Regions from separate parts of the Micromonospora sp. NPDC048894 genome, predicted to be linked through region 2. Evidence: riboswitches for the same ligand, from Rfam matches in the RefSeq annotation. Region 2 holds a riboswitch; the other holds the start of a gene.
What was found. Region 2 has a riboswitch for thiamine pyrophosphate ahead of thiE (thiamine phosphate synthase). Riboswitches for the same ligand answer to the same signal wherever they lie in the genome.

Region 1: another riboswitch for thiamine pyrophosphate. It lies ahead of AB0C22_RS16425 (ECF transporter S component); the one in region 2 lies ahead of thiE (thiamine phosphate synthase).

The regions. Positions count from the first base shown of each region.
Region 1 is NZ_JBEZFY010000006.1:409,906-413,624, forward strand. It holds gene AB0C22_RS16405 (cellulose binding domain-containing protein) at 1-389, opposite strand, end outside; gene AB0C22_RS16410 (hypothetical protein) at 631-798, shown strand; gene AB0C22_RS16415 (DUF6328 family protein) at 892-1,395, opposite strand; gene AB0C22_RS16420 (alpha/beta fold hydrolase) at 1,529-2,359, opposite strand; TPP riboswitch at 2,471-2,576, shown strand; gene AB0C22_RS16425 (ECF transporter S component) at 2,652-3,248, shown strand; gene AB0C22_RS16430 (ABC transporter ATP-binding protein) at 3,282-3,719, shown strand, end outside.
Region 2 is NZ_JBEZFY010000017.1:45,483-49,201, reverse strand. It holds gene AB0C22_RS27440 (ThuA domain-containing protein) at 1-792, opposite strand, end outside; TPP riboswitch at 1,131-1,239, shown strand; gene thiE (thiamine phosphate synthase) at 1,234-1,860, shown strand; gene thiO (glycine oxidase ThiO) at 1,854-2,924, shown strand; gene thiS (sulfur carrier protein ThiS) at 2,934-3,134, shown strand; gene AB0C22_RS27420 (thiazole synthase) at 3,140-3,719, shown strand, end outside.

The sequences.
Region 1 (3,719 bases), on a different contig from region 2:
GCGAACCCGGTGGGGACCGGGTTCGCGGTGGTCCACGCACCGTTGAAGCCGAAGCTGACGCCGGCACCGGTGCCGATGGCGGCGTTGTAGCCGACGTCCTTCGCGCTGACCGCCGTCCCACTCTGGGTGACGGTGGCGTTCCACGCCTGGGTGACCTGTTGCCCGCTGGCGAAGGCCCAGGTGAGCGTCCAGCCGGAGACCGGGTCACCGAGGTTGGTGATGGTCACGTCCGCGCCGAAGCCACCCTGCCACTCGCTGGTGACCTTGTAGTCGACCCGGCAGCCGGTCGCCGCCGCGGTGGCGTTCCCGGCCGCGACCGCCACCCCGCCCGCGAGGACCGCCAGCGTGATCGCGCCCAGTCCGGCGACACGTCGTCGCGCTGCTCTCATGATCTGCTCCTAGTCGCCGGTGCCGGGCCGGCGTCGCCCGCCCCCATCTGGACGGCCGCCCGAGCCCCGCGACGATGGCCGGACCCCGGGACGAGAGGAGGCGAAAATCGATGTTACTCGATATTAATCTGCTCTCCCACCTCCGCCCGGTCGAACCGGCACGCCAGATGACGCCGCACCGGGCCGCAGGCGGTCGCGCTCGGTCGCCAGGCACCGCAACCCCCTCGTCTAGGGTGGTGCGGTGCTCTACTTCCTGATCGTCATCGCCGTGCTGCTGCTGGCGTACGCCGCCGTACTGGTCAGCTTCGTCCGGCGCGGACGCAAGATCCCGCCGCAGGCGTACCTGGTGCTGGCGCTGCTCAACGGGCTCATCCTGGCCGCCGTGCTGGCCTGGGCCATCGCCCGCTGACGATCCGGCCGACACGCGAAGCGGGGCCCACCCCGACCGCCGTCGGCCCGGGTGGGCCCGGCCCACTGCGTCCCTCACCGCCCGAGGGCGGGATCAGTCACCGTTGGTCACCACCGGGTCGTCATCGTCGTCGTCGATGTCGTCCTCACCCCAGCTGCGCCGGACGAACGGCAGGATGACCCAGAACGTCAGGAACCACAGGCCGGTGACCACGGTGAGCACCACGGCGATGCCGGTGTCGAGCACGAAGTCGGCGATCAGCAGGACCGCACTCACCATGGCGACCAGCATGAAGGCCAGGCCGCCGGTGGCCATCCGGTGGGCGAACCGGACCAGCTCCGGCTTACGACCCTGGCGGAACAGCGCCCGGTGGAAGGCGACCGGCGAGATGATCATCGCGGTGGCCGCGGCGGCCGACAGCAGCGCGAGAATGTAGACGTCCCGCTGGAACTCGCTCGTCCGGGTGAAACCGTTGCTGAACGGCAGGGTCAGCAGGAAGGCGAAGAGGATCTGCACGCCGGTCTGGGCGACCCGCAACTCCTGGAGCAGATCGGCGAAGTTGCGCTGCCAGCGCTGCTTCTCGGATTCCTTCGACACGCGCTACCTCCGGATGAGACGGTACGACCGACGGGAGCACCTCCCGTCGGCAGCAACGCCAGTGCCCGATCCGCAATCGCCCGAAACCGATTCACGATCCCCGATCGGCCCGGTCCACCCTCGGCAGGGCGGCTCAGGCCGCCGGGCACACCCGGGCCAGGATCGCCTCGGCCAGGGGCCCCGGCGCCTCGTCGGGAATCCAGTGCGTCACCCCGGCCAGCACCATGAACCGGTAGTCCCCCGTGACGTGCCGGGCACAGGCCTGCGCGGCGGTACGCCCTACTGCCACGTCCCGGTCGCTCCACACGTAGCTGGTCGGCACCGGCACCGGACCGACCGCCTTCAGGTCCCGCCCCGACATCGCCCGGTACCAGTTCAGCGCCCCGGTCAGCGCGCCCGGCCCGCGCATCGGCTGGGCGTAGCGGGCCACCCGGGCGGAGTCACCGACGCCGGCCAGCAGCCGACGCAGGACCACCGCCCGCCCGGCCAGCAGCACCCGCTCCGCCAGGCCCGCCCGGCGGAACAACGTCATGTACGCCGAACGCGCCCGCTGCCGACGGTCGGTGGACAGCGCGTACCCGAAGGCCGCCGGATGGGGCACCGAGACCGCGGTGAGGGTACGCACCCGCTCCGGGTGCCACGCGGCCAGCGCCCAGGCGACGATCGCCCCCCAGTCGTGCCCCACCACGTGCGCGGTGTCGACGCCCAGCGCGTCCAGCACCGCCACCGCGTCGGCGACCAGTTCCGGCAGCCGGTAGCCGGCCACCTCCGTGGGACGGGCCCCGGGCGAGTAACCCCGCTGGTCGGGGGCGTACGTGCGCAGCCCGGCGGCGTGCAGGGCGGGCACCACCGCGTCCCACTCCCCGCCGTGCTGGGGGAAGCCGTGCAGCAGCAGCACGACCTCGCCGCCCTCGGGCCCACCGGCCCGTACGTCGAACGTCAGTCCCCGCGCCGCCACCCGCATGACCGGCAGCCTACCCAGCGCCCCGGTGTGCGCCCGGGACGTCGAATGCCGGGAACCATGACCTGCTGGGCCGTTGCCGCAGGTCGGTGCTAGCGTCTGCCGAGACAACTTCACATCCGACAGGGGAGCGCACAGCGCTGAGAGTGCGGGCACCGCCCGCAGACCCTCGAACCTGATCTGGGTAATGCCAGCGCAGGGAGTTCGGTCGACCTCCAGCCGCGCCGCCGTCCGGCAGCCGCCGGGCGCGGCGTGCGTCTTCTCCTGGTTCGATCGCTGGACTGGGAGCACCGACATGCCGCACACCACCACCAACAGCAACCGGTGGCGCACGATCGACATCGTGGTCGCCGCCGTGATCGCCGTGGCCTTCGGCGTCATCTTCTGGGCCTGGGGCCTGGTCTGGAAGGCCGCCGACCCGGCATTCGCCGCCGCACCCGCCAGCCAGGCGGTGATGTACGGCGTGTGGCTGGTCCCGGCGGTCCTCGGCGGCCTGGTGATCCGTAAGCCGGGGGCGGCCCTGTTCTGCGAGGCCGTCGCCGCCACCGTCTCCGCACTGCTCGGCGCGGAGTGGGGCGGGATCACCATCGTGCAGGGGCTGATCCAGGGCCTCGGCGCGGAGCTGGCCTTCGCCGCGTTCCGCTACCGGTCGTTCCGGCTGCCGGTGGCGGTGCTGGCCGGGGCGTTGACCGGGCTGAGCGCCGCCCTGTTCGACTTCTTCGTCTGGAACGCCGAGTACGCCCTGACCAGCTACCGCCTGCCGTACGCGGCGTTGACCGTGCTCAGCGCAGCCGTCGTCGCCGGGGTCGGCGGTTGGTACCTGACCCGCGCGCTGGCCGAGACCGGAGTGCTGGACCGGTTCCCCGCCGGCCGTGACCGCACCCTGGTCTGATCCTCTCCTGACGATCATGGAGGTGCCGGCGACGTGGCGAGTGTGAGGCTGGTCGGCTTCGGCTGGCGGCACGCCGGTCGGCGGGCCTGGGCGGTACGCGGGGTGGACCTGCGCATCGACCACGGGGAGCGGGTGCTGCTGCTGGGGCCGTCCGGGGCCGGCAAGAGCACCCTGCTGGCCGCGCTGGCCGGGCTGCTGCCGGCGGACTCCGGCGAGCAGGAGGGCACCGTCGAGATCGACGGCCTCGACCCGGCCAAGGCCCGCGAACGGGTCGGCACCGTCTTCCAGGACCCGCAGTCCCAGCTGGTGATGGCCCGCTGCGGTGACGACGTCGCGTTCGGCCTGGAGAACCGGGGGGTGGCCGGCGACGAGATCTGGCCCCGGGTGGACGAGGCGCTGCGCCGGGTCGGTTTCCCCTACCCCCGGGACCGGCCCACCGCGGCGCTGTCCGGCGGCGAGCAGCAGCGGCTC
Region 2 (3,719 bases):
GTGGCTGAGGAACTCCGGCTCGGTGTACGACGCCTGGGTGTGGCCGCCGCCGGTGTACCACGACCGACCGCCGTCGTAGTCCTGGCACCAGGCGGTGGGGTGGTCGGCGCCCATCGCGCCGGCACCCGGGCTGTAGGACTTCTCGTCCAGGCTGGCCAGCACGTGCACCTTGGAGCGCGGGTTGGTGCGGAAGTTGTACCACTCGTCGAACCGGGACCAGCGGTCCGGCAGGTCGGCGGTCGACGGGTGCGCGTGGTCCTCGACCTTGACGGTGGCCTGCTGGTTGGCGGGGTGGCCGGAGAAGTACGCGCCGACCAGGTTGCCGTACCAGGCCCAGTCGTACTCGGTGTCGGAGGCGGCGTGCACGCCGGCGTAGCCGCCGCCGGCCTTGATGTAGCGCTCGAACGCGGCCTGCTGGGTGGCGTCGAGGACGTCACCGGTGGTGGAGAGCCAGATCACCGCCTGGTATTTCGCCAGGTTGGTGTCGTTGAAGGCGGCTCCGTCCTCGGTGGTGTCGACGGTGAACCCGTTGTCGGTGCCGAGCTTCTGGATCGCGGCGATGCCGGCCGGGATGGCGTCGTGCCGGAATCCGGCGGTCTTGGAGAAGACCAGGACCGAGAAGGGTTCGGCGGCGGCTGCCGCCGGTGCCGGTGCGGCCTGTGGCTGGGCCGCCGCGACGGGAGCGGCCTGGGCGGCGGTGCCGCCGATCAGGCCGCTGGCGAGTAGGGAGAGGGCCAGTAGACCGGCACCCAGTGGGCCGCGACGGGCGCGGCGATGGCGGGATGGAGACACTCCATGCTCCTTTTGTCCGTGCTGGACAGTGGTGGGGGCATGGGGACGACTCGCCGCAGACCGTCCCCGGTCGGATCGGTGTGGGCCCGCCGAGGTCCGCACCAGTGGCGATCAGGTGCGGGCCACGCCGAGGCTCCGCACCGGAATAATGTCGATCGGTTGAACAAATTAGCGCCGCTGGATTGGTTTCCGGCAAGGCATGAGCATGTAACGATTCGGTATCGGCGACTCGCTTTTCCGGCTTATGTGGATACAAGCCCACAACCGTACGCATTGATAGTCCTGGATCAATCTAACACCCCTTGGCGGATCAGCGGATCTGTCGTACGGTCACAGGCACGTGACCCACGGGAGCCCGGTACACCGGGCTGAGAGGGGGGCTGAGAGCCCCCGACCGTCGAACCTGATCCGGGTAATGCCGGCGCAGGGAGGAGAGTTGCCGTGCCGTCCCTCGGCCGACTGCATCTGATCACCGACACCCGCCCCGGGTGCGACCCGCTCGCCGTCGTACGGGCCGCCCTCCCGGTGGCCCGCGCCGACCTCGTCGTCCAGGTCCGGGTGACCGACGACACCACCGACCGGCAGGCGTACGACCTGGCCCGACGGGTACGCGCGCTCTGCGTGCCGTACGAGGCGACCTGCCTGGTCAACGACCGGCTGCACGTCGCCCTCGCGGTGGACGCCCACGGCGGCCACGTCGGCGCGGACGACCTGCCCGTCGCGGCGGCCCGCCGGGTCCTCGGCCCCGCCGCCGTGCTCGGCGCGACCGCCCGGGAACCGGACGCCGCCGCCCGGGCCGTCGCCGCCGGGGCCAGCTACCTGGGCGTCGGCCCGTGCCATCCCACCGCCACCAAGACCGGCCTGCCCGACCCGATCGGCCCCGCCGGCATCCACGCCGTCGTCGCCGCCGTCGCCGTGCCGGTGATCGCCATCGGCGGGGTCACCGCCGCCACCGTGCCGGCGCTGCGGGCCGCCGGGGCGTACGGCGTGGCGGTGGTCGGGGCGCTGTCCACCGCCGCCGACCCGGGCCGGGCCACCGCCGAACTGATCGCGGCACTGACGTGCTGACCCGGCCCGACGTCGCCATCGTGGGCGCGGGGCCGGTCGGATTGGCGATCGCCTGGCGCTGCGCCACCCGGGGCCTGCGGGTGACCGTGCACGACCCGGCCCCCGGCTCCGGCGCGTCCCGGGTCGCCGCCGGGATGCTCGCCCCGGTCGCCGAGGCGTACTTCGGGGAACGGGAACTGACCGGGCTGCTCACCGCGTCCGCCGCCCGCTGGCCGGGTTTCGCCGCCGAACTGACCGCCGCCACCGGCAGGGAGTTCGGCTACCGCACCGACGGCACCCTCGTCGTCGGGCTCACCGGGGACGACCTGGCCGAAGCCCGCCGGCTCTGGTCGTACCAGCAGGGGTTGGGGCTGCCGATCAGCGCGCTGCGCCCGTCGCAGCTGCGGGAGCGCGAACCGGCGCTGACCCCCCGGCTGCGCGGCGGAGCGGTCGCCCCCGGCGACCACCAGGTCGACCCGCGCCGGCTGGTCGACGCGCTCCGGGTCGCCGCCGAGCGGGCCGGCGCGACCCTGCTGCCCGGCCTAGTGACCCGACTGGCCGAGGTGGACGCGCCCGTCGTCGTGGTCGCCGCCGGCTGCGGCGCCGCCGCGCTGACCGGGCTGCCGGTCCGCCCGGTCAAGGGCCAGGTGCTGCGGCTGCGCGCGCCCGACCAGCGCCCGCCCGGCTTCCGGCACGTCATCCGGGGGTACGCCGACGGCGAGTCGGTCTACCTCGTCCCCCGCGACGACGGCGAGGTGGTCCTCGGGGCGACCGTCGAGGAACGCGCCGACACCGAGGTGACCACCGGGGCGGTGCTGCGGCTGCTCCGGGCCGCCGTCGACCTCGTCCCCGAACTCGCCGAGTACGCGCTGACCGAGGCCACCGCCGGGCTGCGCCCCGGCACCCCGGACAACGCGCCGATCCTCGGCCCGCTGCCCGGCCGCCCCGGCGTGCTCGCCGCCACCGGCCACCACCGGCACGGCATCGTGCTCACCCCGGTCACCGCCGACCTGATCACCGACCTGATCGTCACCGGTCAGCCGGACCCGCTGCTCACCCCCTTCACCGCCGACCGGTTCCACTGAGGAGGACACGTGCGACTGATCGTCAACGGCGTCGGACGCGAGCTGGCCGGCGGCACGACCGTCGCGGACCTGGTCGCCACGGTCACCGGGCAGCGGCGCGGAATCGCCGTCGCGGTCAACGGCGAGGTGGTCCCCCGGGGCGGCTGGCCCGCCACCGAGCTGCGCGACGGCGACCGGGTCGAGGTGCTCAGCGCCGCCCAGGGCGGGTGACCCGGATGCCCCTCACCATCGCCGGACAGACCTTCACCTCCCGGCTCATCCTCGGCACCGGCGGCGCGGCCAACCTGCACGTGCTGGAACAGGCGATCCGGGCCTCCGGCACCGAACTGGTCACCCTCGCCCTGCGCCGCGTCGACACCGCCCCCGGCACCGCCGGGGGACTGCTCGACCTGCTCGACCGGTGCGCGGTGCGGCTGCTGCCCAACACCGCCGGCTGCTACACCGCCGCCGAGGCGGTCAAGGTGGCCCGGCTGGCCCGGGAGGCGTTCGACACCGACTGGGTCAAGCTGGAGGTGATCGGCGACGAACGCACCCTGCTCCCGGACGGGGTGGAGCTGCTGCGGGCCGCCGAGGAACTCGTCGCCGACGGCTTCGTCGTGCTGCCGTACACCTCCGACGACCCGGTGCTGGCCCGCCGGCTGGCCGACGTCGGCTGCGCGGCGGTGATGCCGGCCGGTGCGCCGATCGGTTCCGGACTGGGCATCACCAACCCGCACCACATCCGGCTCATCCGGCAGAGCGTCGACGTGCCGGTGATCCTCGACGCCGGGATCGGCACCGCCTCCGACGCGGCCC